3 regions of the Halochromatium sp. NSM3 genome follow, and region 2 is predicted to be linked to each of the others. Evidence: predicted binding sites of a transcription regulator. Region 2 holds the regulator's gene; each other region holds the start of a gene.
The links. The regulator sigma-54, encoded in region 2, starts transcription at its own class of promoters, with help from an activator protein. The targets are predictions, from matches to a motif close to TGGCANGNTNCNTGCTT.
Positions count from the first base shown of each region.

Region 1: AC54T3_RS06675 (hydrogenase small subunit) is a predicted target of sigma-54. The motif match lies at 3,667-3,683, and genes of this name have one in related genera.
Region 3: nifL (nitrogen fixation negative regulator NifL) is a predicted target of sigma-54. The motif match lies at 4,158-4,174, and genes of this name have one in related genera.

Region 1 covers NZ_JCAQIA010000011.1:49,192-56,648, reverse strand. The annotation lists gene cybH (Ni/Fe-hydrogenase, b-type cytochrome subunit) at 1-591, opposite strand, end outside; gene AC54T3_RS06680 (nickel-dependent hydrogenase large subunit) at 602-2,497, opposite strand; gene AC54T3_RS06675 (hydrogenase small subunit) at 2,494-3,615, opposite strand; gene AC54T3_RS06670 (methyl-accepting chemotaxis protein) at 3,981-5,663, opposite strand; gene AC54T3_RS06665 (nickel-dependent hydrogenase large subunit) at 5,932-7,410, opposite strand; gene AC54T3_RS06660 (NADH-quinone oxidoreductase subunit B family protein) at 7,424-7,457, opposite strand, start outside.
Region 2 covers NZ_JCAQIA010000002.1:96,098-103,554, forward strand. The annotation lists gene ptsP (phosphoenolpyruvate--protein phosphotransferase) at 1-665, opposite strand, end outside; gene AC54T3_RS01610 (HPr family phosphocarrier protein) at 662-931, opposite strand; gene AC54T3_RS01615 (PTS sugar transporter subunit IIA) at 921-1,328, opposite strand; gene rapZ (RNase adapter RapZ) at 1,325-2,191, opposite strand; gene hprK (HPr(Ser) kinase/phosphatase) at 2,232-3,212, opposite strand; gene AC54T3_RS01630 (PTS sugar transporter subunit IIA) at 3,239-3,685, opposite strand; gene hpf (ribosome hibernation-promoting factor, HPF/YfiA family) at 3,812-4,189, opposite strand; gene AC54T3_RS01640 (RNA polymerase factor sigma-54) at 4,242-5,729, opposite strand; gene lptB (LPS export ABC transporter ATP-binding protein) at 5,810-6,535, opposite strand; gene lptA (lipopolysaccharide transport periplasmic protein LptA) at 6,535-7,116, opposite strand; gene lptC (LPS export ABC transporter periplasmic protein LptC) at 7,127-7,457, opposite strand, start outside.
Region 3 covers NZ_JCAQIA010000042.1:2,188-9,644, reverse strand. The annotation lists gene AC54T3_RS14875 (RnfABCDGE type electron transport complex subunit D) at 1-997, opposite strand, end outside; gene rsxC (electron transport complex subunit RsxC) at 991-2,589, opposite strand; gene AC54T3_RS14865 (RnfABCDGE type electron transport complex subunit B) at 2,635-3,165, opposite strand; gene rsxA (electron transport complex subunit RsxA) at 3,211-3,786, opposite strand; gene nifL (nitrogen fixation negative regulator NifL) at 4,356-5,969, shown strand; gene nifA (nif-specific transcriptional activator NifA) at 6,025-7,457, shown strand, end outside.

The DNA of each region.
Region 1 (7,457 bases), on a different contig from region 2:
CACGTCCTGACTCTGACCGACCAGCGGGATCACCCAGCCGAACAGCTCGTCCTGCCAGCTACCGAGCCCGGCCTGCTCCGAATAGAGCGCGAAGCCGGTAACGATCATCACCAGGCCGCCGACGGTGATGATGACGACCATGAACAGATGCGCGAGCGGATTGTGCCCATAGTACTTGTGCGGCTCGGGCTCTTTGAATGCATACCAGCGCACCTCGTGCCAGAGTTCGCTCCAAAAGCTGCGACGCCAGAACGGCAGGGTGAACAGCTGCCGCGAGTAGCGGTTGCCGACAAAGGCCCAGTAGATCCGAAACAGGAAGCCAAACGCGAACACATAGCCGGCGGCGAAATGGAAGAAGCGCATATAGCCCATCACGAAGTGATCACTCGCCTCGCCGGTGACGGTCGGCAACGGGTTGGCGATGAACCAGCCGGTGACGGCCAACACCGTGATCGAGAGCGCGTTGACCCAGTGCCAGACCCGCAGCGGCGCCTGGTAGACATAGACTGCGGTGCGTTTGGTGACCGGGATACCAGCGCGGCGTTTTTGGCGCCGCTTCTCGCTCAGGAGGTCTTCTGATGTGGTACTCATCGGCAACCTCCTAACGCACCTTGATGCGGGTCATTTCCTGGCCGTCCGGCGCCATCACATGCGTCGAGCAGGCCAGGCATGGATCGAAGCTGTGCAGGGTGCGCAGGATCTCGAGCGGCTCATCGGCCTTGGCCAATGGCGTATTCATCAGCGCCGCCTCGAAGGCACCGATATTCCCTTGCGGATCGCGCGGAGAGCCATTCCAGGTAGTCGGCACCACGGCTTGATAATTGGCGATCTTGCCCTTCTCGATCACGATCCAGTGGCCGAGCGCGCCGCGCGGGGCCTCGGCGGTTCCCACGCCCTTGGCATGCTTCGGCCAGCGACTTGGCTCCCATTTGTCGGTGTTCGCGGTCGCGGTGTCGCCGGCCTTGATAGTCGCCATCAGCTTGTCCTGGAAGTAGCGCATTTTGTGCGCCGCCCAAGAGGCCTCGAGTCCGCGCGCGGCGGTGCGTCCCAGAGTCGAGAACAGCGCACTCAGCGGCAGGTCCAGATCCTTGAGCAGCTTGTCGACCGGCTCCTTGAACTCCGGGTTGCCCTGCGCATAGCCGATGACGTAGCGTGCCAGCGGCCCGACTTCCATCGCATGGCCACGCCAGCGCGGGGCCTTGATCCAAGAGTACTTGGCGCCCTCGTCGACCGCCTCGATGCGGGTCGAGGTGCCCTTGGCGTTGGGGCCGAGCTGATAGTTTGCCTCGGTGACACCGTCCCAAGGGTGCAGCCCCTTGGACTCGTCGTCGTAGCGGAACCAGGAGTGGTCGACGAACTCCTGGATCTGCTCCGGGTCGCGCAGATCGACCTCGTGGATCTTGGAGAGATCGCCGTTGATGATGGCGCCGCGCGGCAGCAGCAGGTTGCTGGCCGAATCGTCGTTGGCGTGATCCGGGATGTCGCCGTAGGACATCACCGCCCGACTGCTCAGACCGCCGCCGTAGGTCCAGTCCTTGTAGTAGGAGGCGATCGCGCGCAGGTCCGGGATGTAGACGCGATCGATGAAATCGATAGTCCGGTCGATAATGCCGGACACCAGATTCAGCCGCTCCATGTTGACCGCGCCGACGGCGCCGACCTCGTGGACATTGATCGCGCAGGGCATGCCGCCGACCAACCAGTTCGGATGCGGATTCTTGCCGCCGTAAATGGTGTGGATCTTGACGATCTCCTTCTGGAAATCGAGCGCCTCCAGATAATGCGCGACCGCCATCAGATTGGCCTCGGGCGGCAGCTTGTAGGCCGGATTGCCCCAGTAGCCGTTCATGAATGGGCCGAGCTGCCCGGACTCGACGAAACGCTTGATCCGGTTCTGCACGTCGCGGAAGTAGCCGGGCGAGGACATCGGCCAGTCGCTGATCGACTGCGCCAGCGCCGAGGTCGCCTTCGGGTCGGCCTTCAGCGCGGCCACCACGTCCACCCAGTCGAGCGCATGCAGATGGTAGAAGTGGACCAGGTGGTCATGCGCCTGCAGCGTCAGCTGCATGATGTTGCGGATCGAGTTGGCGTTCTCCGGGATCGGGATGCCGAGCGCATCCTCGACCGCACGCACGCTGGCCAGTGCATGGGTGCCGGTGCAGACGCCGCAGATGCGCTCGGTGAAGGCCCAGGCATCGCGCGGATCGCGGCCACGGAGGATCACCTCGAGCCCGCGCCACATGGTGCCGGTCGAGACCGCGTTGCGGATCACATTGTTCTCGTCCAGGTTGACCTCGCAACGCATGTGGCCTTCGATCCGGGTCACCGGATCGACGACGACGCGCTTGCCGCTGTTGTCGAGACTGAAGCCGTTCGGGGTCTGGATCTGCGGCTGGGCCGGCGCTTGAGCTTGGTCTTGGACTTCGGGCTGGGCGGCGGCCTCACTCTGGTTATGCGGTTGAGGCTGGCTCTGGGTTATATTCGGGGTCGCGGTCATCGGTCGTCACCTGCCGGGGTGGAATCTGCCGGATTGGAAGGGCTGGGCTCGTGCTGTTGCTGCTTGGCGCGATGAACGGCCGAATAGGCGGCATGGGCACCGATAGCGGCGCCGACCACCCCGACCGCGCCCAGCCCGACCTTGTCGGCATTGGCCTCGACGCCGAAGGCGTGGGTATCGGTCACGTGCTGATAGAAGCTGCCCTTGTCCCAGAAGCCGTCCTCGGAGCAGCCAATGCAGCCATGGCCAGACTGGATCGGGAAGGACACGCCATTGTTCCAGCGCACCGTCGAGCAGGCGTTATAGGTCGTCGGACCCTTGCAGCCCATCTTGTACAGGCAGTAGCCCTTGCGCGCGCCCTCGTCGTCCCAGTCCTCGACGAACTGGCCGGCATCGAAGTGCGGCCGCCGATAGCACTTGTCGTGGATGCGCTGGCCGTAGAACATGACCGGCCGGCCCTGGCGGTCGAGCTGCGGGATGCGCTCAAAGGTCAGCATGTAGGTGAGCACCCCGGTCATCACCTCGGCGATCGGCGGACAGCCGGGCACCTTGATAATCGGCTTGTCGCGGATCACCTGATCGATCGGCGTCGCCTGGGTCGGGTTCGGACGCGCGGCCTGCACGCAGCCCCAGGAGGCACAACTGCCCCAAGAGATGATCGCCTTGCAGTCCTTGGCCACCTCCTGCAACTGCTCGAGGAACGGCCGGCCGCCGATGATGCAGCTCATCCCCTCCTGATTCAGCGGCGGGTTGCCCTCGACCGCGAGGATGTAGTTGCCCTTGTACTTGTGCGTGATCTCCTCGAGGATGGCCTCAGCCTGATGCCCGGCCGAGGCCATGATCAGGTCGTCGTAGTCGAGCGAGATCATCGACAGCACCACATCCGAGACCAACGGATGGGCGGAGCGGATGAAGGACTCGGAGCAGCAGGTGCACTCAAGCCCATGCAGCCAGAGCACCGGCGTGCGCGGCTTGGTCTCCATGGCATGGGCGATCTTGCCGGCGAAGCTCGGCGCCAGGCCGAGCGCGGTCGCCGTGAGGCTGCAGTATTTGATGAAGCTGCGCCGGGTAATCCCCTGGCGGCGCATCACCTCATAGAAGGTTTCGGTGGTTGGCATCGGCGCTTGGCCCTCTTTCGGTCCCCTCGGGTTTCTCACTGACAATTGTCAATGCAGGGGCCGGGCCAGCTTTAAAACTTACTTAAAAACCAATATCTTATGCATACAATATTGCGGTCGATCAACTTTTAGATCGATAACATTCTTTACGGTTTACGCCAAATTGAAAACTTTCTATACAGAGCGCCTCAAGTCGTCATCCTCGCCATCTTCCTGATCACCAAGAGAGCCTATCGTCCTGAACAGCAACCGCATCATCCAACACCTCCAAGAAGGCGATGACCAACTACTTGGCGAATCAGAATACGAACTGATGCTGAGCGAGCGCGCTAACCGGCAGCGCTACGCTTCGTGCCGCGTAGCTCCTAGAAGCTCGCCCATTCGTCCTCGGCCGGCGACGTGGAAGAACGCCGCGCCGTCGGACGAGGCGTAACGGGCGATTCCTGCTTGGGTCGCCCCAAGCGTGCGGTTGGCGTCGCAGCGGGCGTCTCGCCGCTCAGGCGGAACGAGCCGATCAGAGCGTTGAGCCGTTCGGCCTGTTTGCGCATCTCGCTGGACGCCGCGCTGAGCTGTTCGACCATCGCCGCGTTGTGCTGAGTCATGGTGTCGAGTTCGCTGACGGCGGCGTTGACCTGGCCAATGCCCTGGCTCTGCTCCTTGGTGCCGGCGCTGATATTGCCGATCATGTCGGTGACCTGCTCGATGCTCGAGACGATCTGTTCCATGGTCTGCCCGGTGTGCTTGACTAGTTTATTGCCGGACTGAGTGCGGGCCACCGAAGTATCGATCAGTTCGCGGATGTTCTTCGACGCTTCGCCGGAGCGGCTGGCCAGGGTCCGAACTTCCTGAGCGACGACCGCGAAGCCGCGGCCGTGGTCGCCGGCACGGGCCGCTTCGACCGAGGCGTTGAGCGCTAGGATGTTGGTCTGGAAGGCGATGCCGTCGATCATGCCGATGATTTCACTGATCGCCAAGGCCGAGGTGTTGATCTCATCCATGGTGCGCTCCAGCTGCTGCATCGCCTTGTGACCCTCGCGGGCGACGTCGGCCGTCGAGTTGACCAGTTGACTGGCCTGCATGGCGGCTTCCGAGGTGTTGCTGACGGTCGCCGAGATCTGCTCCATCGACGCCGAAGTCTCCTGCAGGCTGGAAGCCGCCTGTTCGGTCCGAGTGGCGAGATCCACACTGCCACTGGCGATCTCGTCGGACGCAATGCTCACGCCCTGGGTGCTGGTGCGCACCGCCTTCAGGGTCGAGTCGATGTAGGCGATGAAGTCGTCGAACTGGCTCGCCAGCTCGCCGATCTCGTCACGGCGGGACGAGTCGATACGCGCGGTCAGGTCGCCGTCGCCCTCGGAGATATCCTTGATCCGCGCGGTGACGGCGCGGATCGCTCGGGACATCAGCAGCGGCCCGAGCAGGGCGAGGGTCGTCGCGGCGAAAAACACCGCCAGCGAGAACAGACCGATGATCCAGCGCTGCGTCTTGATCTGTGCCAGCGACAGGGCCTGGAGTTCGGCGACCTTGGCGTCGGCCGCCTCACCGCCCAAGTTGTAGACCTCACGCAAGGCGCCGAACGCCTGCAGCGAGGCGCCGTCGGAGAGTGTCGTTGCCGCCGCGCTGTTACCCGCCGCCTGCAGTTCGAACACGCGGCTGGAGTGCTGCGACCAGGCTTCAAAAAGCCCATCGAATGCCGTGAGCTTGGCGACGACATCGGGATAACCGGCCATCAGCGTCTTGAAGTCCTGCATGCGATCGAAGGCCTGCTGGGCGTTCTCCCGATAGTCGGTTCGCGCGCTCTGTGCCTTGTCGGTGTCCGGCGCGGCGCGCAGGTATTCCATCTCGGCTAGCCGTGCTTGATAGAGGTCGCGATCGGCGTTGAGGACGTTCGAGATGGCTTGGTTGAAGGTGGTGCTGAATTCGACCATTCGCCCCTTGAGCGATTCGACGAGGAAGAAGTTGGCGACGACGACAATGAGCAGCGACAGCGCCACGCCGATGAAGGCGCTGGCATACTTGACGCTGATCCGGTGGATGTTTATTAGCATGAATTAGCCTCTCAAAAGCCATTTAAGCTCGGAACTTAGCCGCCGAGATAGGGTGCATTATGGCTCTCCCCGGATTGCGGCGGCGCGGGCGCGGATCTCGTAGGCCTCGTTGCCGTGTACCGGGGTCAAGACGCTCTCGGGGTGTTTCCGTGCGTCCGACGAGTCTGAGTACCTGTATTCGCGCATCTGAAGGCCCGCATGTCCGGGCCGGGATGGTGACTCGTCAGCTAGGGGAGATGGCACTACCGACGCAGACCCAGGCTAGCGGTTAGTGAACGGTGCAAACCATACAAGGATCGAACGAGCGCACGATATGCTGCGCGGCAATCGCTGTCTGCTCGCCCGGTCGGATCGGCGCGCCGACCAGGGCCTGCTCGAGCGGTCCTGGAACGCCGCGCGCGTCGCGCGGTGAGAAGTTCCAAGTGGTGGGAGCGATAATCTGATAGTTGAGGATGCGCCCGTGGCGGACCTGGAGCCAATGGCCAAGGCTGCCGCGAGCAGCTTCAGTAAGGCCGACCGCCTCACCCTCGTCCGGCAATCGCGCCGGCTCGCAGAAGGGCTCGCCTGGGCGCAGGGCGCGCACCCAGGCTTCCATTGCAATGATCAGCCGTGCGCTCTCGAGCAGTCGGGCGACGACGCGATTGTGCACATTGGTGCCCGCGCTCGATACCAGGTCGCGGATCAGAGGCTGGCCATCGATGTGCTGGCGGGCCACTGCGCCGACCTCCACTGGCTGGCCCGCCAGACGCGGCGCCTTGCACCAGCTGTAGGCATCGGGCTTGTCGGCATCCGGGAGGCTCACCCCACAGCTCGGGTGCAGCGGCTCGCCGCCGCGCATCCAGCTCGTGCTCAGATCCTCGGTGACCTGCGCAAGATCCAGCTCAAGGTCGCGGCCCTCATCATCGTCGCCACTCCCGTACCAGAGGCCACGGCGGAAGCCGGTGTGGCACAGCGGCTCACCATCGCGCAGGAAGCTGCCGACGCTCATCAAGCGTCCCGGACCAGGACCCAGTCGATCAAGCCCGAGCGCCCGGGAGACTTGCAGAAAGCGTCGAAGATCGCCCTGCTCCACCGGCGCCGAGGCTGCCCAAGCCTCGAGCGCATCGGCGCTGTCGAGTGCGACCAGGGTCTCGAGGCGGTCGCCGAAGGTCTGCTGCTCCAAGAAGTCTCGCACCGCAGCCAGGGTTGCCAACAGATGCAGCCGTTCCTGCGGCTGCACCGGCTTGGTCGAGCCACCTGGTTGTAGGCTAAGCGAATGCGGCCACTTGCCGGCGAGCGTGCCCATCAGGTGCAGCAACTCGGCACGGGCCCGGATTACGGCGCCTGAGGCTCTGCCAGTCAATGCCCGAAACCGCTGCTCGATCGCCGCATACCAGGGCTCATCGGCGTAGACCTCGCGGGCGAAATCGGGCATGAAGAACAGATAGAAGTGGCTCAGGTGATCGGCCAGGTTCTCACAGGCCAGCACCAGGTTGGTCGCCAGCTCCCCGTTCGGCGGCATCCACACCCCGCCGAGATCGGCCAGCGCACGGGCGCCAGCCAGCGATTGGCTGACCGAGCAGATGCCGCAGATGCGCGGCACGATCACCAACGCATCCAGCGGTTCCTTGCCATGCAGGATCTGCTCGAAGCCGCGATACAGGGGCGAATTGACCCGCGCCGACCGCACGGCGCCATCGGCGATCTCGAGCCGCACCTCGAGATCACCCTCGACACGATTGAAGGGGCCGAGCACCAGCGTTTTCATCGGCAACGCAGCATCAGCGAGGCTTTGGTTTTCGAATGCTCGGCGAC
Region 2 (7,457 bases):
TCATCCTGGCGCAATAGATGGGTGGCGTTATGCACCCCCATGATGGCCGGGATATCAAGACTGCGCGCGAGGATCGCGGTGTGCGACATCGGCCCGCCGTGCTCGATGACGAAGGCGCCAATCCCGCGATGGCGCAGCAGGATGGTGTCCGCTGGCGTCAGATCATCGGCGACGATGACTCGATCCTTGAGGTCACTCGCCGAGAGCGACTGAGCCGGCGGCTCGCCACTGAGAAACATCTGAATCTGGCGCACCACATGGTCGACGTCATCCCGCCTGGTGCGCAAATAGGCATCGCCCATGGCATCGAACACCTCGATCAGGGTGTCGCGCTGAATCTGCAGGGCCCAGCTCGCGTTGATGCTGCGCTCGCGAATCAGCGCCTTGGTCGCATCCACCAGGGCCGAGTCCGTGAGCATCATCAGATGGGCATCGATGAACTCGGCAATATGCACCGGCGTCGAGTCGGGGATCTGGCGGCGCACCGACTCGAGATGCTGTTGTGCGCATTCCAGCGCATCGTCGAGTCGCCGCACCTCGGCGTCGATCCGATCGCGCTCGATCTCTTCGGTGACCACGGTCGGCTCGCGTCCGAACAGGTAGGCACGGCCGATCGCGACCGGCCGCGAGCCACTGACACCGACCCCGAGCAAGGCCGTGGTCATTCCCCTTCTCCAAAGCAATCGGCCACCAGGGCCTCCAGCGCATCGGCGGCCTGCTCGGCATCCGGCCCGTCCAGCTCGACCGTGATGCGCGTGCCGCAGGCGGCGGCCAACATCATCACGCCCATGATGCTCTTACCGTTCACCCGCCGGCCCTGGCGTTCGACCTGGACTTGGCTTTGAAACGCGCTCGCGCAGGTCACGAACTTGGCCGCCGCGCGCGCATGCAGGCCAAGGCGATTGATGATATCGAGTTCTCTACGGACCATCATTGGATTCCTGGGTACAGCCGAGCACACCGTCGCGCCCCCCGCTCAAGGCCTTGTCGGCAAGTGCCGACAGCTCGAGGTCGCCATAGTTGAGCACACGCACCAACATCGGCAGGTTGACCCCGCTCAGCACGCGCACATCGCGACGGCGGCGCAGCGCATCGGTCACATTCGCCGGCGTCGAACCATACAAATCCGTCAACACAAGCAGCCCGCCGCCATCATCCAGGCGCTCGGCGCATTGCCGGATCTGGAGGCGCAACTGGTCTGGATCATCCTGTTCATGGACGTCAATCGCAAGCGCCGCCAGCGGGCAGCGTCCGAACATGCGGGTTGCGGTCTCCAGCAATTCCGCACCGATCCGGTTATGCGTGATGAGCAAGACAGCAACGCTCATCCGAGCTCCCGATGGCGGACCAAGACCTGATGGCCTTGCCCTTCGAAGTGCCGCTGTAAGGCGTTCACCATGAACACCGAACGATGCCGCCCCCCGGTGCAGCCGACGCCGATGGTCAAATAACTCCGGCCATCGTTCTCAAAGCTCGGCACCCAGCGATCGAGGAAATCGATGAGATCCTCGCGCATCCGAATCGCCTCGGGCGAGCCTTCGAGGAAGTCCGCCACCTCCGGGTCCAGGCCCGTCAGCGGTCGCAACTCGGGCTGCCAATGCGGATTCGGCAGGCAACGCACGTCGAAGACGAAATCCACCGCCGCCGGGATGCCATTCTTGAACCCGAACGACTGCAGCAACAGCGGCGCCCGCACTCGACCCTTGCGATTGAGGTTCTCGCGGATCAGCTCGCGCAGCTCATGCACATTGGTGTAGGAGGTATCGATCTGGGTCGTCGCCGTGCGGCGCAGCGGCTCGAGCAGGCGCCGCTCAAGCTCGATCGCCTCGGCAAGCGGACGCTCGGCATCGGTGAGCGGATGCTTGCGCCGGGTCTCACTGAAACGCGTGACCAGGGTCGGCGTATCGGCATCGAGAAAGATGACCCGAATCCTGATCCCCTTCGCCTCGAGTGCCTTGACCACGCCAGGAACCTGCTCAAGCAATTCGGGACCACTGCGCGCATCGATGCCAATCGCGGTACCGCCGCGGCCATCGCCGCCCTCGGGGCGGGTCTCCTTGAGCCCGAGCGCGAGATCATGCAGCAGAAACAGCGGCAGATTGTCGATGCAGACATAGCCGATATCCTCGAGCGTACGCAGCGCGACGCTCTTGCCGGCCCCCGAGAGACCACTAACGATAATCAGCTCCATAACACCCTCGCGGAAGCCGGCGGCGACCGCGTCGGACGCGCTATTCGGCGGATGGGTTTGGCGTCGTGCATGGGGTGGCCTCATCAATGGAACGGGCTTGTCGCTCGATCAGATCAGCGCTGGCATCATACCCGCGCAGGCGCAGGATCTGATGACGAACAGCGGTCTCCAACAAGACAGCAAGATTGCGCCCCGGGGCGACGGGAAGCGTGATCTCGGGGATCGCAACCCCGAGGATGGTGCGCGAGGTGAGACTGCCGTGCAGCCGGTCCATGCGTGCCAGCGCCTCGCCATCGAGGGAGCGCATGTTGACGATCAAGCTCAACTGCTCGGCTTGCTGAACCGCCCCCTCGCCAAACATCGCCCGCACATTGAGCACGCCGAGTCCGCGCACCTCGAGGAAATCGCGCAACAGCTCGGGACAACTGCCCTGCAAGGTCTCCGGGCCGATGCGCGCCATCTCCGGCGCGTCGTCCGCGATCAGCCGATGCCCCCCGCGCACCACCATCTCGAGCGCGAGTTCGCTCTTGCCGACACCGGGGTCGCCCACCAACAGCACCCCCATGCCCAGCACCTCGAGGAAGACCCCGTGCAAGGTGGTGCGCTCGGCCAGGGCATAGGTCAGGAAATACTGGAGCCGATCGACGATCTCCTCCTCGGAGGTCGGCGACGCCAAGAGCGGCGTACCCGAGCGCTTAGCGTGCGCCAGAAAATGCGCCGGAGGCTCGATGTCCTGAGCGAAGATTACCGCCGCCGGGCGCGCGGCAAACAGGCGCTCAATCGTCTCGCGCGCGGACGCCTGACTCAGATCCTCGAGATGGTGCATCTCGGCGAGCCCCAGCACCTGCAGGCGGTTTGGATGGATGCAGTTCAGCGAGCCGACGAGACTCTGCGCGGCGCCGCCTGGCAGATCGTCGCTGACCAGCGCCAGTGGCTGCGTGGGCATGGGGGTCAGCCAACGCAGGCGCAGGCGCGGTCCAAGCTGCGCGACCAACCCTTGGAGCGTATCGACGGGTGGCATCGGCGTGAACGGATTCAGCGCTGACCTCAGCGCCGCAGCAAGGCCAGCACGGTGCTGGCGTCATTCGCCTCGCGCAAGGCCGCGCGCAAGCGTGGATCACTGAAGCGCTCGGCCAACCCGGCCAAGAGGCTGAGATGGGCCTCGGTCGCCGCTTCCGGGACCAGCAGACCAAAGGCGAGATCGACCGGCCGATCATCCGGCGCGTCGAAGCCCACCGCCTGATCGAGCTGGACGAAGGCGCCCACGGCATCGTCGATACCGGCGATGCGCGCATGCGGTAGCGCGACCCCCTCGCCCAACCCCGTACTGCCGAGCCGTTCACGCTCATTGAGCAGGTCGAAGACCGCAGACGGGGAACAGTGCGGACCTACCGGCGCCAAGAGTTCGGCCAAGGATTCCAGCAACCGCTTCTTACTCGTGACCTCGACACGACAGCGGATACGTGGCTCTGTGATTAACGTCAGGGGAAGCATCAACTGTTGCTCCAAAAGGAATCGGAGTCGCGCGCCATCGACAGGCGCCTCTGCCGTTCAGATAAAAAAAGAGGCCGGAGCCGACCAGCGCGCGTCGGACTCCGGCACCGGCGTCCAGGCGCTCGCTTAGTGCAGCGGCTCCCGCTCGTCGTCGAGTTCGTCGCCAGGCTCGCCGCTGACGGTTTCACCCTCGGCCTGCGTCTTGGTCGATGCGCCGCGATGACTCTGGCGCTTTTCCTTGTACTTCAGGACCTGGCGATCGAGTTTGTCGATCAGCCCATCGATGGCTGCGTACATATCCTCGTGAACCGCATCGGCGAAGACATCGGCCCCATTCATGTGGATGCGGGCCTCGGCCTTCTGCCGCAGTTTCTCGACACTGAGGATCACATGCACTTTGATCACATGATCGAAGTGGCGTTCCAAGCGCTCGAATTTGCTGTCGACGTAGCCCTTCAGCGGCTCGGTGATATCGACATGATGACCCGTCAGGTTGATTTGCATAGTGTCACTCCTGGGTTTGCAAGCGCACCGTAGCGGCACGTGACGCTGACCGCTACAGGCGCTTGCGCTCGTTCGAGGGTGGGATACCCATGGCCTCGCGGTATTTAGCGACGGTACGGCGCGCGACATTGATGCCCTGTTCGGACAGGATGCCGGCGATCTTGCTGTCGCTCAGTGGTTTGTTGGCCGCCTCGGCGGCGACCAGTTTGCGGATGAAGGCACGGATGGCGGTGGACGAGCATTCGCCCCCCGCAGCGGTGCCGACATGGCTGGAAAAGAAGTACTTGAACTCGAGCGTACCACGTGGGGTGTGCATATACTTCTGAGTGGTCACGCGCGAGACGGTTGACTCATGCAGTTCAAGCGACTCCGCAACGTCTCTCAGGATCAGCGGACGCATCGCCTCTTCGCCGTACTCGAAGAAATCGTGCTGCAGCTCGACGATCTTGGCCGCCACCCTCAGCACGGTGTCGTTGCGGCTCAACAGGCTCTTGATGAACCAACGGGCCTCCTGCAGATGCGTCTTGAGGCAGGTATTCTCGGCGCCATTATCGGCGCGTCGAATCAGCTTCACATAGTCCTCGTTCACTCGCAGTTTAGGCTGCGTGTCGGGATTGAGTTCGACCTGCCAACTGCCGGCGCGCTTGCGCACCAGCACATCGGGGATGACGTAGTCCGGACGATGCTCGCTCATCAAGGCCCCGGGCCTTGGTTGCAAGGAGCGAATCAGCGCCAGGGCGCGTCCAAGTTCCAGGTCCGAGAGCTTGGTATGGCGGCGCAGCTCATCGAGATCGTTGCGCGACAGCGCATCGAACAGTTTCTCGCAGATCATCAGCGCGCCGGCCCGATGCGGGGTCTCTGCGGGGAGCTGGCGCAGTTGCAGCAACAGGCACTCGCGCGGATCGCGGGCGCCGATGCCGGGCGGATCGAGGGCCTGGACGGCGTGCAAGACCGCTTCGATCTCATCGCGTTCGAGATCCTCGAGATCCAGCGTCTCCAGAAGCTCGGCGGGATCGAGCCGGAGGTAGCCATCGGCATCAATGGCATCGATCAGCGCCTCGGCGATCAGTCGGTCGCGCGCCCCGAGATGGCCCAGATTGAGCTGCCATTCGAGGTGGTCGTGCAGCGTCTGCGGCCGCGACTGCTGGGCGAACAGGTCGACCTCATTGCCCGAGCCGACCCCGGCCGAGGCCGAAGGACCGGCATACTGCTCGCTGGCTTCGCTGTCGTAGGTATCGCTCCAATCGCTGTCGAGCGGCAGATCATTGGGCAGCGCATTCGACTCGGCCGGAACCTCGGCGTCAACCGCAGCATCGGCCTCATGGCGCTGGCGTTCGCTCTCCTCGCGGGTCTCGGCGGGCGCGCCCTCGCGCTCGGTCTCGCCCTCGTCTGCCGACTCCAGCATCAGATTGGACTCGAGCGCATCCTGGATCTCGCGCTGCAGGTCGAGCGTGGAGAGCTGCAGCAGCTTGATCGCCTGCTGGAGCTGCGGCGTCATGGTCAACTGCTGACCAAGACGGAGCTGGATGCTTTGCTTCATGCCGAGCGTTGATACGAGTGCGAAAGGCTTGATGGAACCTTGAAGTCTAGTCGAAAAGCCTGCTCGACGGCCAAGGTGCTTTACAGCCGAAAATGTTCACCGAGATACACGGCCCGCACCTGCGGGTCCTGCAGCAACGCGGCGGGAGCGCCGGCGGCAATCACCTCGCCGGCGTTGATGATGTACGCCCGGTCGCAAATATCCAGCGTCTCGCGGACGTTATGGTCGGTGATGAGCACGCCGATGCGCCGATCGCGCAAATGGCCGATGATGCCTTTGATATCGCCCACCGCGATCGGATCGACGCCGGCGAAGGGCTCGTCGAGCAGCATGATCTTGGGCTCGAGCGCCAGCGCGCGGGCGATCTCGAGGCGTCGGCGCTCGCCTCCGGAGAGGCTCAGCGCGAGCGAATCGGCAACATGGCTGATGCCCAGTTCATCGAGCAGCTCGTCACAGCGCTGGCGATGATCCTCGCGACTGCTCTCGGCGCGCATCTCCAACACCGCCATCAGATTATCGCGCGCCTTGAGTTTGCGAAAGACCGAGGGTTCCTGGGCCAGATAACTCAGCCCCCGCTGCGCGCGGGCGTGCATGGGCCGATGCGTGATGTCCTCGCCGTCGAGGAGGATGCGTCCGGCGTCGGCGCTGACCAGGCCGACGATCATATAAAAGCTCGTGGTCTTGCCCGCGCCGTTCGGCCCCAGCAGGCCCACCACTTCGCCGGCGTCGACACTGAGGTCGACACCATTGACCACGGCCCGCCGCCGATAGGTCTTGGCCAGCGCGCGCGCCTCGAGGGTCGGCATCATTGCGCGGGCGCCGGCTCGGGCGTGGATTCGGGCTCGAGCCGAATCTTGACCCGCTCATAGCCTTGGGCGCTCATGCCTGCGGTCACGCGCTCGGTGATGCGGTTGTAGACGATGCGGTCGCTGGCGAAACGGTCTTTCGCTTGGATCAGCACCGCCTCATCGATCAGGGTCAGCTCTTCACGCTCGGCCTCGTACTCCATCCGCAAGGCCTGCCCGGTCACCTCGTCCGGGTCATCATCCAAGCGCTGACGATAGCGGACCGGTTGGCCGATGGCGATGATCTTCTTGATCCGGCGGTCAGACTCGTGATGCACCAGCATCTCGTCGGCCTGAATGCGCAGACTGCCTTGGGTGACCTCGACGTTGCCGATGTACAGGCTGGTCAATTGCTTTTCGTCAAACTCGGCGGCATCGGCCTCGATATACATCGGCTGATACTGATCGTCCTCGAGCGCCCACGCGGGCGTCGCGGCCCAGAGCATCAGGCCGAGCGGCGCCAGCCCGAACAGCAAAAGCTCGAGCAGCATAAGCTCAAGCAGCGCAAACAAGCGGGATGCGCGTTGGCGCTGTTGATTCATCGCGTTCACCTCAACCAGCATCATCATCGTTACCCCGCCCCATCCGATCAGCATCCATCCGAGCACCATCCGCCTGCGTATCATCCATCCGCGCGCGCACAGCCCCGAACAACTGGATACGCGTCTCGCCACCAAGCCAGGCCCGCAAACCCTGGCTTGCGCTCAGCCGGTCATGCTCGCGTTCAACCTCGACATAACGCGCGGTTTCGGCGTAGTCGACCTCGGGTAACACCAACAGCTCGCTGGTGCGAAGCTCGATCGGCGCCGACTGTGCCGTTGCCGCTCGCTGCAGTCGCACGTCCTGCTCGAGCAGCACCTCGTCACCGCGCGCATTGATCCAT
Region 3 (7,457 bases), on a different contig from region 2:
GCGTCGCCGCGTTCATCAGCAGGATGGCAAAGGCCGCGCCCTCAGGATAGGCGCCGAAGGTGCGGATCAGATAGATCAGCAGTCCAATGCCCGCGCCAAAAACCGCCTGCCCCAGCCGCGAGACCGGCGAGGTAACCGGATCGGTGGCGATGAAGAACGCGGTCAACAGGGTCGCGCCGGCGAGCAGATGCAGCAGCGGGCCGGCAAAGCGGGTCGGGTCGATCAGGTGCAGTAGGCTCGCCGGCAGTGCGACGCCGAGCAGCACCGCGACCGGGATCACCCAGTCGATCACGCCCTTGCGCAGCAGGAACAGACCGCCGAGCAGCAGCAACAACGCCGAGGTCTCGCCGAGGCTGCCAGGGATGCCGCCGAGCAGCGCGCCGAGCGGCGGGAACAGTGCCGGCATCGCCGTACTCAGATCGCCGCCCTGCTGCAGCGTCAGATCGACCTGGCCGAGGATCGAGGCGCCACTCATCGCATCCCAGGGCGCAGCCAGCCCGTCCAGGCTGATGGTTAGTGCATCGCCGATGCCCGGCGTCTGCGCGAAGAACAACGGTTGTGGGCCGACCCACTGCGTCATCTCCAGCGGAAACGAGACCAGCAGCACCACCCGCGCCACCATCGCCGGGTTGAACAGATTCTGCCCGAGCCCACCGAACACCTGCTTGCCGACGATGATGGCAACGAAGGCGCCCACCACGCCGATCCACCAGGGCGCCCAGGGCGGCAGGGTCAGCGCCAGCAGCCAGCCGGTGAGTAGCGCCGAGCCATCCAGCAGGCTCGGCTTGAGCGGCTTACCCGCCAGGATCAGCGCCAGCGCCTCGAACAGCAGCGCGGCGCCCAGCGTCACCGCGAACAGGAAGATCGACGGCCAGCCGAACTGCCAGAGGCCAAGCAATGTGGCTGGCAGCAATGCCAGCATGACCAGTCGCATGGTGCGCTCGATGCTGACCGGCGCATGCGCATGCGGGCTGGCGACCAGTGCTGAGGCTAGCATGCGTCCACCTCCTCGACTGCCTTGGCCAGAGTCGATGCTACCGCTCGCTCTCGCTGACTCTCGCCTTGCTTGTCGGCTTGCCTGTCGGGTCGCTTTTCGTGCTGGTGCTCAGCCTGAATTGCCGCCTCATTTGCCGCCTCATCAGCCCGCTTCTTCGCATCCGCCTCACGCTTGCGCTTCGCCATCGCCTCACGCTTGGCGCGCTTCTGCGCCTCTAGCCGCTGCGCGCGATGCTCGGCCAGACGCTTGGTTTCGGTCTGCTTCTGCTTGGCCCGACCGCGCGCGGCCAACTCGCCCTTGGCATGATTGAAAAACTGCACCAGCGGCAGATGCGCCGGGCAGACATAGGCGCAGGAGCCGCAGCCGATGCAATCCATCAGTCCGTTCGAGACTGCAGCATCGAGATCACCGCTGCGCACCTGGGCGGCCATACCCAGCGGCAATAGCCCGCACGGGCAGGCCTGCACACAGCTGCCGCAGCGGATGCACGGCCCTGGCTCGCGCAGGCCGGTCTCGGCGGCGGTCAGCGCCAGGATGCCATTGGTGCCCTTCATCACCGGCACCCGCAGCTCCGGGATTGGCTGGCCCATCATCGGCCCGCCGGCGATCAGCCGCGCCGGCTCTTCGCGGAAGCGGCCGCAGTGCTCGACCAAATCCTCGATCTTGGTGCCGATCAGCACCCGTAGATTCTTCGGCGCGCTGATCGCCCCACCGGTGACGCTGATCACCCGCGAGACCAGCGGCTGACCGAACCGCAGCGCCTCATGCACGGCAAAGGCGGTCGCTGGATTGTGTACCACCACGCCGATATCGGCGGTCAAGCCACGGGCTGGCGTCTCCTTGCCGGTCAGGGTCTGCACCAGATGCTTCTCCGAGCCCATCGGATAGCGCATCGGCAACCGAACCACTTCAACCCCATCGAACTCGGCTGTGGCTTGCTGCATCGCCGCCAGCGCCTCGGGCTTGTTGCCCTCGATGCCGAACAGGATGCGCTCGACGCCAAGCGCGCGCGCCATGAGGCGTGCGCCATCGACGATGGCCTCGGCCTGCTCGCGCATCAATTGATCGTCGCAAGTCAGATAGGGCTCGCACTCGGAGCCGTTGATGACCAGTGTCGAGAGCGAGTAGCGCTTGCCGAGACCGAGCTTGACCGCTGACGGGAAGGTGGCCCCGCCCATCCCAACCACGCCGGCATCGGCGACCCGCTGCGCGATCTCGGAAGGCTCCAGCGCGAATGGATCAGCGACACCTGCGATACGTTTGTGCCAACGATCCTTGCCATCCGGCTGCAGGGTGATGGTCCGCACCGAGAGGCCGGACGGATGATTCGCCGGATAGAGTCCAAGCCCGACGATGCGGCCCGAGGTCGGCGCATGGATCGGCGCCGAGACCGCGCCCTGCGCTTGGGCGATGCGCTCACCCTTGGCGACATATTGGCGCCGCTGCACCAGAGGATTGGCGATCGCGCCGATATGCTGCTGCAGCGGGATGTGAAGCAGCTTTGGCATCGGCAGCGCCTCGATGGGTCGGCCGGCCGAGAGATCTTTGCGATCCTCGGGATGGACACCGCCGCGGATGGTGAATAGACGCATGGGGACTCTCTCGTCAGGAGCGGACGGATCGTGATGGATGCGCTGTCAGCAGCAGGCCAACGGATTCGGCCACACCCAATTGCTCGGCGTGATCGTGGCGGGACGCATCTCGATGCACTCGGTCGGACAGACCTCGGCGCAGTCCCTGCAGCCGACGCAGGCATCTTCAAAAACCGCGTGAATCTGATCCTTGGCGCCGACGATGGCATCGGTCGGGCAGCGCTTGAAGCACTTGGTGCAGCCGACACAGAGCCGTTCATGCACATAGGCCACCTGCGGCGCCTGCTCGGCAACGGCGCTCAGGTCCACCGACACGCCGAGCCGTTGCGCCAAGGCCTGTGCCAATGCCCGACCACCAGGCGGACAGAGGGTCACCGGCGCCTTGCCTTCGGCAATCGCCACCGCCGCCGGCGCACAGCCTGGAAAGCCACACTGACCGCACTGCGAACCCGGCAGTAGCTCCTCGATCTCGGCCACGAGCGGGCTCTCCTCGACCTTCAAAAACCGCGCGGCGACACCGAGCAGTGCGCCGAGCCCCAGGCCAAGGGTGGTCAAGCTCAGGATTGCAGAAACCATGATGTCGACATGCTCCAGGATAAAAGTCAGTGATCAATGCGTACCTCAGGCCAGCCCCGCAAAGCCCATGAAGGCCAGCGACAGCAGGCCAGCGACGATGAAGGCGATCGGCGCCCCGGCAAAGGTCGCTGGCACCTGCGCCAGTGCCAGCCGCTCGCGCAGCCCGGCGAACAACACCATCACCAGCGTGAAGCCGAGCGCCGAGCCGAAGCCGTAAAGCAGGCTCTCGACAAAGCTGTGTTGCTCCTGCACATTGAGCAGCGCGACGCCCAACACCGCGCAGTTGGTCGTAATCAATGGCAGAAAGATGCCGAGCACCTGATAGAGCATCGGCGAGAGTTTGCGCACCATCATCTCGGTGAACTGCACCACCGCCGCGATGACCAAAATGAAGGTCAGGATGCGCAAAAAGCCGATCTCCAGCGGCTCGAGCACCCAATGCTCCAACAGCCAACTGGCCGCAGCCGCCAGGGTCAGCACGAAGGTGGTTGCCAACCCCATGCCAAGCGCGGTATCAAGCTTCCCGGAAACGCCCATGAACGGGCAGAGGCCGAGGAACTTGACCAACACCACGTTGTTCACCAGCGCGGTCGCGAGGATCAGCATCAGAGACTCGGTCATGGGGCTTCGGCAAGGCTCTCCGGCAAGGGCGGTACGCACGCGGCCAAGACCGCTCGCACTCAGGACTGAACAGGCATAAAGCAAATCCGATGCCAGCGCTGAGCCTGCAACGCCATCAGCGAGACAGGGAATCCGCAAACAGAACCAAACCGGGCCGGAAAACCGTGCTAAAACGGGGCCGTTGGCAACACGGCCCCGGCCCTCGCCGGGCCTGCGCGTGCCATCGAGACAAGGGGGGACTGTCGCGGACGACACAGCCCGCATGCTGCAGCGCAGCACATTGTCGCAAACCCGACAAGGCTTGCGGTTTCTCGCGTTGATGAATGGGCCTGTCGCCGAGCAAGCGGCGGGATGGACGCGCCGATGTATAACGGCACGAATCCTGCTTAAATTACGATGCCAACCTAAGGCGATTGAACGGGCGGCACCACAACGACAGGTCACGAGAGAGGAGAACCCCCATGGCTCAATCATCCTCGGAGAGCAGCGCATCGCGCTCGCTGAGTCCGCCGGGCACGTCCACGTCGAGCCCCCGGTCAGATCCTGCATCGGAGAACGCACAGCCGCTAGTGCGCAATGCGATTGCGGCCTTCTTGCGCCAGCCACCCGAGGGCACGCCGCCCGAGGTGCTCACGGCCCTGTGCCTGATGGCCGGCGATGCCTCAGATCCACTGCCGCCACGCCTCTACTTCGAGACCGTCGAACAATCACCGGTCGCGATCTCGATCACCGATCCAAACGCCAACATCCTCTACACGAACGCCGCCTTCGAGCATCTCAGCGGCTATCTTCGCGACGAATTGCTCGGCAAGAACCAGTCGATCCTCTCCAGCAACGCCACCCCGGACAGTATCTATCGCCAACTCTGGCGCACCATCCAGCGCAAGAAGACCTGGACCGGCACCCTGGTCAACCAGCGCAAGAGGGGTCATGAATATCTCGCCGAACTGGTCATCTCGCCGGTGCTCGATAGCAGCGGCGAGATTGCCTATTTCCTCGGCATGCATCGGGATGTGACGCGCGAGCATGAACTGGCGAGCGCGCTCAGGCAGCAGAAGACACGCATCGAGAACGTGCTCGATGCCGCACCGACGGTGATGGTGCTGCTCGACGCCGAGGGCGAGATCATCCTCGACAACATGGAGTACAAGAAGCTGTTCGGCGACCTACGCGGGCGCGAACCCTTACCGCTGATCCGCGCCGCGCTGCGCCAACAGGCCGGCTTCGACCCCATCGAGCGCACCGTCCCCGCCAGCGGCGACGGCGAAGACTTCAAGAACATCGAGGTCAGCCTAGAGGTCCCCGGCAGCCTTGGACCACGCTGGTTTTCGTGCTCCGGCACCTGCATCAGCGAGCAGGACGGCAGCGCCCGCAGCTATTTTGGTCGCGGCAATCGTGGCGATGCGCGTCTGTTGCTACTCGCGACCGATGTCACCGCCCGCCATCGCGAGATCGAGCGCGCGCATCTCGAGCATCTGCGCGCACGCATCGCCGAGCAGCGCCTCGCCCAAGGCATGCGTGAAGCACTCGCCGCCGCGAGCTACCAGATCCAAACCCCACTCAACCTGTTGCGCGCGGCGAGTGCCATGTTCGCCAGCGGTGCAGGTACCCTTGAAGGCTTCGCGCCGACCCTGGCACAGATCACCGAGGCGAGCGAGCAAGCGCTCAAGACCCTGCAAGCGGCACTCCCGGATGAGATCATCGAGGCCGGCGTCAGCGTCAATGTCAACGAACTGGTGCGCCATGTGCTGGCACTCGAGACCGATGCTCTGCTGTCCTCGGGTGTCACCGTCGACTGGCGTCCCTCGCATGTCCTGCCCGAGATCACTGCGCGCCAGACCGAGCTGCGCTCGCTGTTCAAGAACCTCATCGACAATGCGCTGCAAGCCACGCGCGAGGGCGGACGCAGCCAGCGCGAGCTGCACATCAGCACCCGCGCGCTCGAGGACGCGGTCGAGGTCTGCATCCAGGATAGCGGCCCCGGCTTCCCGAGCGGCGATCGCTACAAGGCCTTCGAGCCCTTCTATATTGGCTGGCGCCAGCGCCGCGGCCGCGCCGGCATGGGACTGCCACTGGCGCAGGAGATCGCCAATCAACACGGTGGTAGTATCGAGATTGACCCTGACTATAGCGATGGCTGCCGCCTCCTTGTGACCTTGACCAACGCCTTGCCCCGTGACTAACTCAGCCCCCGCGCCGATAGACGACAAGGATCGACCAGACGCGCCACGCCCGGAGATGCGCCCAGATGCCCTCTCGGACACGCACCAGGATTCGCAACGCGCCGACCTGCTCGAGGCGCAGCTCGCCGCACTCTTCGATGTCAGCCGCATCCTGAGCCGTTCACTACAGTTGCGCGAGACCCTGCGCACGGTGCTCCAGACCTTGCACGAGCGTGGCAGCCTCTACCTGGGCATGGTCAGCCTGCTCGACGAAGAGTCCGGCGATCTGCTGATCAGCGCCCTGCACGATGACGACGCCGCCCCGTTCGAGAAGGTGCGTTATCGTCGTGGTGAAGGCGTCATCGGGCACATCCTCGAAACCAACCGCGAGTGGCTGCTGGAACGGGTCAGCGACGAGCCGCGCTTCCTCGACAAGCTCGGCATGTTCGAACGCAATCTCCCCTTCATCGGCGTGCCGATTCGCATCGGCGATGGCCCCGCCGCCGGCGTGCTCGCCATCCAACCGCCGGTGGGCGATGAGCGCCTGCAGCAGCGGGCGCGGTTTGCCGAGATGGTCGCCAATCTCATCGGCCAAGCGGTGCTGCTGGCGCGTTCGGTCGAGGCCGAGCGCCGCGCCCTGCGCGAGGAGCGCGATGCGCTGCGCCGACACGTCAAGGGCACACACGGCTTCGACAGCATCATCGGTCACACCCAGCGCATGCGCGTCGTCTTCGAGCAGGTGCGCCAGGTCGCGAAGTGGAACACCACGGTCTTGGTGCGTGGTGAATCCGGCACCGGTAAGGAGCTGATCGCTAACGCCATCCATTACAACTCGCCGCGCGCGCAGAGCACCTTCATCAAACTCAACTGCGCCGCGCTGCCGGACAACCTGCTCGAATCCGAACTCTTTGGCCACGAGAAAGGCGCCTTCACCGGCGCGGTCAACCAGCGCAAAGGCCGCTTCGAGCAGGCCGACGGCGGCACCCTGTTTCTGGATGAGATCGGCGAGATCAGCCCGGCGTTCCAAGCCAAGCTGCTGCGCGTGCTCCAAGAGGGCGAGTTCGAGCGCGTCGGCGGCAGCCGCACCATGAAGGTGGATGTGCGAGTGATCGCAGCCACCAATCGCAACCTAGAGCAGGAGGTCAAGGTGGGTGAGTTCCGCGAGGATCTCTACTATCGGCTCAACGTGATGCCGATCGTCATGCCAGCGTTGCGCGAGCGCATCGAGGACGTGCCCGAGCTGGCCCAATTCCTGGTCGCCAAGATTGCCAAGCAGCAAGGCCGCGAACTGACCATCACCGACAGCGCGTTGCGCGTGCTGATGCGCTACGACTGGCCCGGCAACGTGCGCGAACTCGAGAACTGCATGGAACGCGCGGCGGTGATGAGCGAGTGCGGCATCATCGACCGTGACGTGATCGACCTGACCGGGCTCGATGTCGGCAACCTCCCGGAACCGCGCGCGGGGTTTTCCTCGGCGGCCGGTTCAGGCGCCGCTGCCGCCGACAA